DNA from 2 places in the Paraburkholderia flava genome. Region 2 is predicted to be linked to the other one. Evidence: riboswitches for the same ligand, from Rfam matches in the RefSeq annotation. Region 2 holds a riboswitch; the other holds the start of a gene.
The links. A riboswitch is a leader RNA that binds a small molecule or an ion and turns the genes downstream of it on or off. The one in region 2 is predicted to bind ZMP and ZTP.
Positions count from the first base shown of each region.

Region 1: linked by a shared signal. The riboswitch ahead of E1748_RS03905 (LysE family translocator) and the one ahead of glyA (serine hydroxymethyltransferase) in region 2 are both predicted to bind ZMP and ZTP.

Region 1 covers NZ_SMRO01000001.1:886,158-890,187, forward strand. Annotated here, with positions in the region: gene E1748_RS03885 (superinfection immunity protein) at 1-100, shown strand, start outside; gene E1748_RS03890 (epoxide hydrolase family protein) at 142-1,293, shown strand; gene E1748_RS03895 (winged helix-turn-helix transcriptional regulator) at 1,310-1,753, opposite strand; gene E1748_RS03900 (DMT family transporter) at 1,831-2,148, shown strand; ZMP/ZTP riboswitch at 2,194-2,287, shown strand; gene E1748_RS03905 (LysE family translocator) at 2,317-2,949, shown strand; gene E1748_RS03910 (YodC family protein) at 3,018-3,305, opposite strand; gene E1748_RS03915 (MFS transporter) at 3,722-4,030, opposite strand, start outside.
Region 2 covers NZ_SMRO01000003.1:1,050,641-1,054,670, forward strand. Annotated here, with positions in the region: gene ybgC (tol-pal system-associated acyl-CoA thioesterase) at 1-273, opposite strand, end outside; gene ydfG (bifunctional NADP-dependent 3-hydroxy acid dehydrogenase/3-hydroxypropionate dehydrogenase YdfG) at 351-1,097, opposite strand; ZMP/ZTP riboswitch at 1,276-1,375, shown strand; gene glyA (serine hydroxymethyltransferase) at 1,565-2,812, shown strand; gene nrdR (transcriptional regulator NrdR) at 2,819-3,310, shown strand; gene E1748_RS27255 (GspH/FimT family pseudopilin) at 3,503-4,030, shown strand, end outside.

The DNA of each region.
Region 1 (4,030 bases), on a different contig from region 2:
CATCGTCGAGAAGCGGCGCATTGTGCGCATGCGGAATTTCTCGAAGTCGCTGCTCGATCACGTGAACGCACGCGTCAAGCGATCGCGGCCGCCCGAATGACTGCGCGTCGGCGACGCGCGCCCGACCGCGGAGACCCATCGATGCACGCCACGCCGTTCCAGATTGCCGTTCCCGATTCCGAACTCGCCGCGCTCGCGCAGCGGCTGCGCCATACCCGCTGGCCCGACCAGTATGAGGGCGAGTCGTGGGCGCTCGGCACGGACATCGCGTGGCTGCGTGAACTGGTTCATTACTGGGCAACCGGCTATGACTGGCGCGCGGCCGAACGCCGGCTGAATGCCGAGCCGCAGTTCGTCACGCGTGTCGGCAATCTGCGCATCCACTATCTACATCGTCGCGGCAAAGGTCCGAAGCCCTATCCGCTCGTCGTCACGCACGGCTGGCCGGGCTCGTTCATCGAGTTTCTGCCGCTGCTCGAACAGCTGTGCGACCCGGCCTCGGTCGGCGGCGACCCCGCCGATGCATTCGACGTCGTCGTGCCGTCGCTACCCGGCTTCGGTTTTTCCGAGCGGCCGTCGCGGCCGGGGACGTCGGCACGTCAGACCGCGGATATGTGGGCCGAGCTGATGCGCGGCCTCGGTTACGAGCATTTCGGCGCGCAGGGCGGCGATCTTGGCGCGTACGTGTCGGTGGAACTCGCGCGGCGGCATCCGCAACACGTCGACGGGATTCATCTGAATTTTCTGCCGAGTTCGTACGATCCGTCGCCCGATGCAGCCGCGCCACTCACCGAGGCCGAGCGTGCGTTTCTCGACGAGAAAGCGCAATGGGCCGCGCTCGAAGGCGGCTACGCACACGTGCACAGCACGCGGCCGCAGACCGCGTCGTATGCACTGAACGATTCGCCGGCCGGTCTCGCCGCGTGGGTCTTCGAGAAATTCCGCGCGTGGAGCGATTGCGGCGGCGATATCGAGCACGTGTTTTCGAAGGACGATCTGCTGACCAATCTCTCGCTGTACTGGCACACGCAGACCATTGGCTCGGCGATGCGCTACTACTGGGAGCATCGGTTGCTGCCGCTGCGCTTCGCAAGCGGAGAACGCGTGACGCCGCCGCTCGCGTTCGCGCGCTTTCCGAAAGAGATCAGCCGGCCGCCGCAATCGTGGATCGGTCGCGTTTTCGATATCGCGCAGTGGACCGACATGCCGAGCGGCGGTCACTTCGCCGCGCTGGAACAGCCGGCGCTGATGGCTGACGATATCCGGCGGTTTTTCAGGCCTTTGCGGGGATGAAGCTCGTGATGTGCGGCTAGCGGCGCGTCTGCTGCTGCTCGTCGTAGTTCGCGCGTGCAGCATCGAGCGCGGTGACGTTCGTCTCTGCCCAGCGGTCGAGCGCGATCAGCGCATCGCTCAACGAACGACCCAGTTCGCTCAGCCGATACTCGACGTGCGGCACCTTGCCGTCATGCGCCTCGCGGATGACGAGGCCGTTGCGCTCGAGATCGCGCAGCGTCTGCGACAGCACCTTCTGCGAAATCCCACCGATCCGCCGCAGCAACGCGTTGTTGCGCATCGGCCCTTCCTGCAGCGCGGGCAGGATCAGCAGCGTCCATTTGCTCGCGATCAGTTCGAGCGCGCGACGCGACGAGCACGCCTCGTCGAATACGTCGCCGACGTAGGGCTGCGGGTTCGCGACAGCGTCGCTTGATGCGGGAGACTCGGGCGTGGCGGATGCGCGTTCGGGCAATGCCATGGTTACCAGAAGGTGCGTAATGGTGAGCGGATCACTATACCTCTAAGCTGGCCTCACGCTAAACCCTGGAGAAAACAATGGCATGGCTGATCCTGCTGGGCGCGAGTGCGGTCGAAATCCTGATGGCGCTCTCATTGAAATACGCAAACGGATGGACGCGGCTGTGGCCGAGTGTCGGTGGAATCGTCGCGGCACTCTGCAGCGTGTTCCTGCTGACACTCGCGATGAAGCATCTGCCCGCCGGCACCGCGTACGTGATCTGGACCGGCATCGGCTCGTTCGGCATCACGGTGCTCGGCATCGTGCTGTTCGGCGATCCGGTTTCCGCGCCGAGGCTGGCGTGTCTCGCGCTGATCGTCGTGTCGGTGGCGGGGCTCAAGCTGATCGACGGCTGACGTCGTGCTTTTTGCTGCGCGATGCGATGAGCCATGGAATAATCGAGGCGTCCGCGCAACTGGCGCTTCGAGATGGATCACCATCGGGGAACGCGGACCGCACTCCACTTCCGGATCGCCGCGCGCCTGGGCATTGCTGTCGTTTCCTTTTTCTCAAGGAGTCGTGCAATGCCGCACTACGGTTCGCTGTTCACCTTCGGCCTCGTCGCGTTGGGCATGTCGCTGACGCCGGGGCCCAACATGATCTATCTGATCTCCCGCTCCATTTCGCAAGGCCGTCAGGCCGGGCTCATCTCGCTCGGCGGTGTCGCGCTCGGCTTCGTGTTCTACATGCTGTGCGCCGCGTTCGGCATTACCGCGCTGCTGCTCGCGGTGCCGTTCGCGTACGACGCGCTGCGCTTCGGTGGCGCGCTGTACATGCTGTATCTCGCGTGGCAGGCGGTGAAGCCGGGCGGCCGTTCGCCGTTTCAGGTGCGCGAGCTGCCCGTCGACAGTCCGCGCAAGCTGTTCGCAATGGGCTTCGTCACGAACCTGCTGAATCCGAAAATCGCGGTGCTGTATCTGTCGCTGCTGCCGCAGTTCATCGACCCGAGTCACGGTAGCGTGCTCGGACAATCGCTGGTGCTGGGGTTAATGCAGATCGCGCTGAGCATCTCGGTGAACGCAACGGTCGCGATGACGGCGGGTTCGCTCGCCGCGTTTCTCGCGGGACGTCCCGTGTGGCTCGTGATTCAGCGCTGGCTGATGGGAACGGTGCTCGCCGGACTCGCCGTGAGGATGGCGACCGAAGCGCGGCGCTAGATAAAGACGGGAGAGAAGTGCTGTGACGACGTGCCGGCCGCAGTGGCCGGTAACTGCCTACGACGGCCTCACGCTTCGCGCGCGGCCCGGCTGAAGTTCGCGACGTCGCCCCAGCGCACCGACGCGGCCGGGATCGAACGCGGCTCGCGCCGCACTTCATCGCACTCGAAAGCCTGTTGACGCAGCTCGCCGTGCTCGTCGAACCACTGGCACACCAGGCGCTCGCCCGGCATCTGCCCGACTTCGCCCGCGTAGGTCACCGTCATCCGCGGACCGCCCGTCTTGAGCGTGACCACGTCGCCGACGTTGAACGCGGGCGGCGATGCATCGAACACGTTGAAAGTAGCAGTAAGCATGGAAGCCCCGATGCCAGATCGTTGAACCGGTTAATTCACCCAATGCCGAAGACGCCCGACCGACGATATTTTTTAAATCTTGAGCAAGATTAGCAAATTGGATTTACGTTCTGCAAGTGCTTTTTATTGATACCGTTTTCAGCGGATCTTCAATAGCAGGCCGTCCGTAAAAACCCCTTCCGCGTTTTCCCATCCCCGACAAAACCCTTACCCATTGGGCATTTGCAGGCCGCCTGCGCGGCACTGCATCACAGCACAATTTACTTTCCCCTTGTCTTTTCCAGCGTAAAAGCTGCCGCCTCTTATTCCTCGTATGTTCGAATATTTCGTAAATCGCAATTGAATCTTTTCGTATCTGATTAATAGCATTATTCGGCACCTACCCTGAGCGCTTGCGACCCTGCCCGACGACCGCGTTACGCCGCCGCCGGCACGCGACGCCCGAGCGCGACACGCTGATGCCGGACGAGCAGCACGCTCAAACCGATACACACGGCCATCAATGTCGCGTTGATCGCGAGGCTCGACTGGAATGCATGCGCGTAGCTCTCGGGATTCGAGCGGCCGCCCAGCACGCCGAAGAACGCGCCGCTGATCGCCGCCGTGCCGAACGCGGAGCCGATCTGCAATGTCGACGAGACGACCCCGGATGCGAGACCGGCCTTCGCAGGTTCGACTTCGGCGAGCACGATCCGCACGATAGACGGCAGCAGCAGTCCTTGTCC
Region 2 (4,030 bases):
GATCACCATGATGAGGTCGTCGAGCCGTGCGGGCGCCCGATAGTCGAGCGCGGTGCTGCGCACGATGAACATCGTGCCCGTTTCGTCGGCGAGCCGTTGCTGGTCGACGCCGCACGCGCGCAACCATTCGGTGCGAGCCCGCTCGAAAAACTTCAGATAATTCGCGTAGAACACGATACCGCCGGTATCGGTGTCTTCGTAGTACACCCGGATCGGCCACGTGAAGCCTATTTCCGTGCCGGGCTGGCTGCTGGACATATTCATGCCGCGCATTTTACCGGATCGGACCACGGCCTCACGATTTGTAGCTTTTCCGGCAACGCCGAGTCAACGATATGCAGCGCGACTTTTTACCCGCGATGCACCGACAGCCCCGCGAACGACTGCGCGACCGGCATCAGTTCGATCGTGTTGATGTTCACGTGCGCGGGACGCGTGGCGATCCAGTAGATCGAATCGGCGATGTCTTCGGCAGTGAGCGGCTGCACGTTCTGATAGACGCCCGCTGCCTTCTGGTCGTCGCCGCGGAAACGCACGTTTGAAAACTCGGTGCCGCCGCACAGGCCCGGCTCGACGTCGGTGACGCGCACCGACGTGCCGGACAGATCCGCGCGCAGGTTCAGGCTGAACTGGCGCACGAACGCCTTGGTCGCGCCGTACACGTTGCCGCCCGCATACGGCCAGTTGGCCGCCGCGGAACCGAGGTTGAACACGTGCCCTCGATTGCGCTCGACCATCCCCGGCAACAGCGCGCGGGTGACCTGTACGAGCCCGGTGCAGTTGGTGTCGATCATCGTCTGCCAGTCGTCCAGCACGGCGCGCTGCGCGGGTTCGAGGCCGAGCGCGAGGCCCGCGTTGTTGACCAGCACGTCGACGGCGGCGAAATCGGCCGGCAGCGAGCCCGGCAGCGCTTCCACTGCGGCGCGGTCGCGCACGTCGAGTTCGAACGGCAGCAGACGGTCGCCGAGTTCGGCGGCGAGCGCGTCGAGACGATCCTTGCGGCGCGCGGTGGCGACGACGCTGTGACCGCCGTTGACGAACGCTCTTGCGATGGCGGCGCCGAACCCTGCGGACGCCCCGGTGACGAACACGATCATTGCTGCTCCATGGTCGGTGAAAAGGAAGGGCACAAGCCTACTTCCAATGCCGCGTTGCGGCAAGGTGGATTCGCGCATCCGGACGGCGCGCAGGCGCCGTGGGGCGGGGCTGTGGCGGATACGGACCGGTGCCGGTCCCGGTTGCCTATTCAGGGCCGTTCCCATACACTAACGCGCTCAATCCCTGCGTGACTGGCGATAGAACCCTTCGGGTTCAAGGTGGAACGACCCACCGTGAAGCGCAGGGTGCCGTTTTGCCGTTCGCCTGGGCAGCCGTGATCCGCGCGCCGTTTTTTCGGTGCCGCCGGTGGCTGTCCTGCCTCGCGTGTGCGGCCTTCCTTCATCCGCCATGTCAAGGCTGGCCCAGCCGCCAGCAGCACCGCGTGCCCGCTGCGCGCTTTGTGCACCACTCGAAGCATGAGCCGGCGCACGATCCGGTCAACCTGAACACACTTAACGGAACCCGTATGTTTGACAGAGCCGAAAGCACTATCGCCAGCGTCGATCCCGAAATCTTCAACGCGATCGAACAGGAAAACCGCCGTCAGGAAGAGCACATCGAACTGATCGCGTCGGAGAACTACACGAGCCCGGCCGTGATGGCCGCGCAGGGTTCGCAACTCACGAACAAGTACGCAGAAGGCTATCCGGGCAAGCGCTACTACGGCGGCTGCGAGTACGTCGACATCGTCGAGCAGCTTGCGATCGATCGCGTAAAGCAGCTGTTCGGCGCCGAAGCCGCGAACGTGCAGCCGAATTCCGGTTCGCAGGCGAACCAGGGCGTGTTCTTCGCGATGCTCAAGCCGGGCGACACGATCATGGGCATGAGCCTCGCGCACGGCGGTCACTTGACGCACGGCTCGCCCGTCAACATGTCGGGCAAGTGGTTCAACGTGGTCAGCTACGGCCTGAACGAAGCGGAAGATATCGACTACGACGCCGCACAAAAACTCGCCGAAGAACACAAGCCGAAGATGATCGTCGCGGGCGCGTCGGCGTTCGCGCTGCGCATCGACTTCGAACGCCTGTCGAAGATCGCGAAGTCGGTCGGCGCGTATCTGATGGTCGACATGGCGCACTACGCCGGCCTGATCGCAGCGGGCGTCTATCCGAACCCGGTGCCGCATTCGGATTTCGTCACGACCACCACGCACAAGAGCCTGCGCGGTCCGCGCGGCGGCGTGATCCTGATGAAGGCCGAGTACGAGAAGCAGATCAATTCGGCGATCTTCCCCGGCATCCAGGGCGGTCCGCTGATGCACGTGATCGCCGCGAAGGCCGTCGCGTTCAAGGAAGCGCTGTCGCCGGAATTCAAGACGTATCAGCAGAAGGTGGTCGACAATGCGCGCGTGCTCGCCGAAACGCTGGTGAAGCGCGGCCTGCGCATCGTGTCGGGTCGCACCGAAAGCCACGTGATGCTGGTCGATCTGCGCGCGAAGCAGATCACCGGCAAGGCAGCGGAAGCCGTGCTCGGCGCCGCGCACATCACCGTGAACAAGAACGCGATTCCGAACGATCCGGAAAAGCCGTTCGTTACGAGCGGCGTGCGCCTCGGCTCGCCGGCGATGACGACGCGCGGTTTCGGTACGAAGGAAGCCGAGCAGGTCGGCAACCTGATCGCCGACGTGCTCGAGAACCCGGAAGACACGGCGACGATCGATCGCGTGCGCGCGCAGGTCGCCGAGCTGACGAAGCGTTTCCCGGTCTACCGCTAAGCTGCCATGCACTGCCCCTTCTGCCGGCATGACGACACGCAGGTTGTAGATTCGCGTGTGTCCGAAGATGGTGCGACGATCCGCCGGCGCCGTCGTTGCGCGGCCTGCGACAAACGTTTTACGACGTACGAGCGGGTCGAGCTGGCGTTGCCGTCGGTCGTCAAGAAGGATGGCACCCGCACCGAATTCGACCGCCGCAAGATCGTCGCGAGCATGCAGCTTGCGTTGAGAAAGCGGCCAGTCGCAGCGGACGCGATCGATGCGGCGGTTGCCCGCATCGAATATCAACTGCTCGGTAGCGGCGAGCGTGAAGTGCGCAGCGAACGTCTCGGCGAGCTCGTGATGAACGAGCTGCGCGCGCTCGACACGATCGCGTACGTGCGCTTCGCGTCGGTGTACCGGCGTTTCGAGGACGTCTCCGAATTCGAGGACGTGATCGAGGAATTCCGTCGCGCGAGTTCGCCGCCTGCGCCCGTGAAGCCTTCGCGCAAACGCTGAAGTTTTGCTGTGCGGGCGCACGTTCGTTGCGCCCGTTTTGTTTGGCCCGTTCATTTCTCTTCCCCGTTTTCGCTGTTCATGTGCAGGTTTGCACAGGGCGGCGTGCGTCCGCCACCTGGCCGTTCGGCTGATTGTTCCGCGCTGCGCGCATCGATAGATTGACTGTGTTCCGATCCAGTCAGGAGATGCGCGATGGTGTCTGCTTCATTCCCGTTACCTCGTCGTACATGCCGCGGATTCACGCTCGTTGAAACGCTTGTGGTCGTCGCGTTGATTGCGACGCTGGCGCTGTTCGCGGTGCCTTCGTTTATCGCGTGGCGCGTGCGCGATCAGGTCGACGCGCGAGCGCAATCGATGGTCGCCACATTGAGCTATGCACGCAGCGAAGCGCTGCGTCGTGGCGTGCGCGTGACCGTGTGCCGTATCGATACGTTGCGTCATTGCCTTGCGGTGGGTAGCGCATGCGGCAGCGGCGCGACGGACTGGTCGTGCGGCTGGGCGGTGATGGCCGATGAGGGCAGCACGGCGCCGCCCGCGCTATTGCGCATGCAGCCCGGTCTCGCGGCGATTAACGTGACTGGTCTTCTCACGAATCTCACGTTCACGCCGCCGGCGGGCCTCGCGATCGGTGGTTTTCGCAGCTTCGAGTTCGCGCCGCACGCGGCTTCGCAGACGATGCGCGGCAACGCGTGGCGACGGTGCATCCGGATCGCGTCGGGC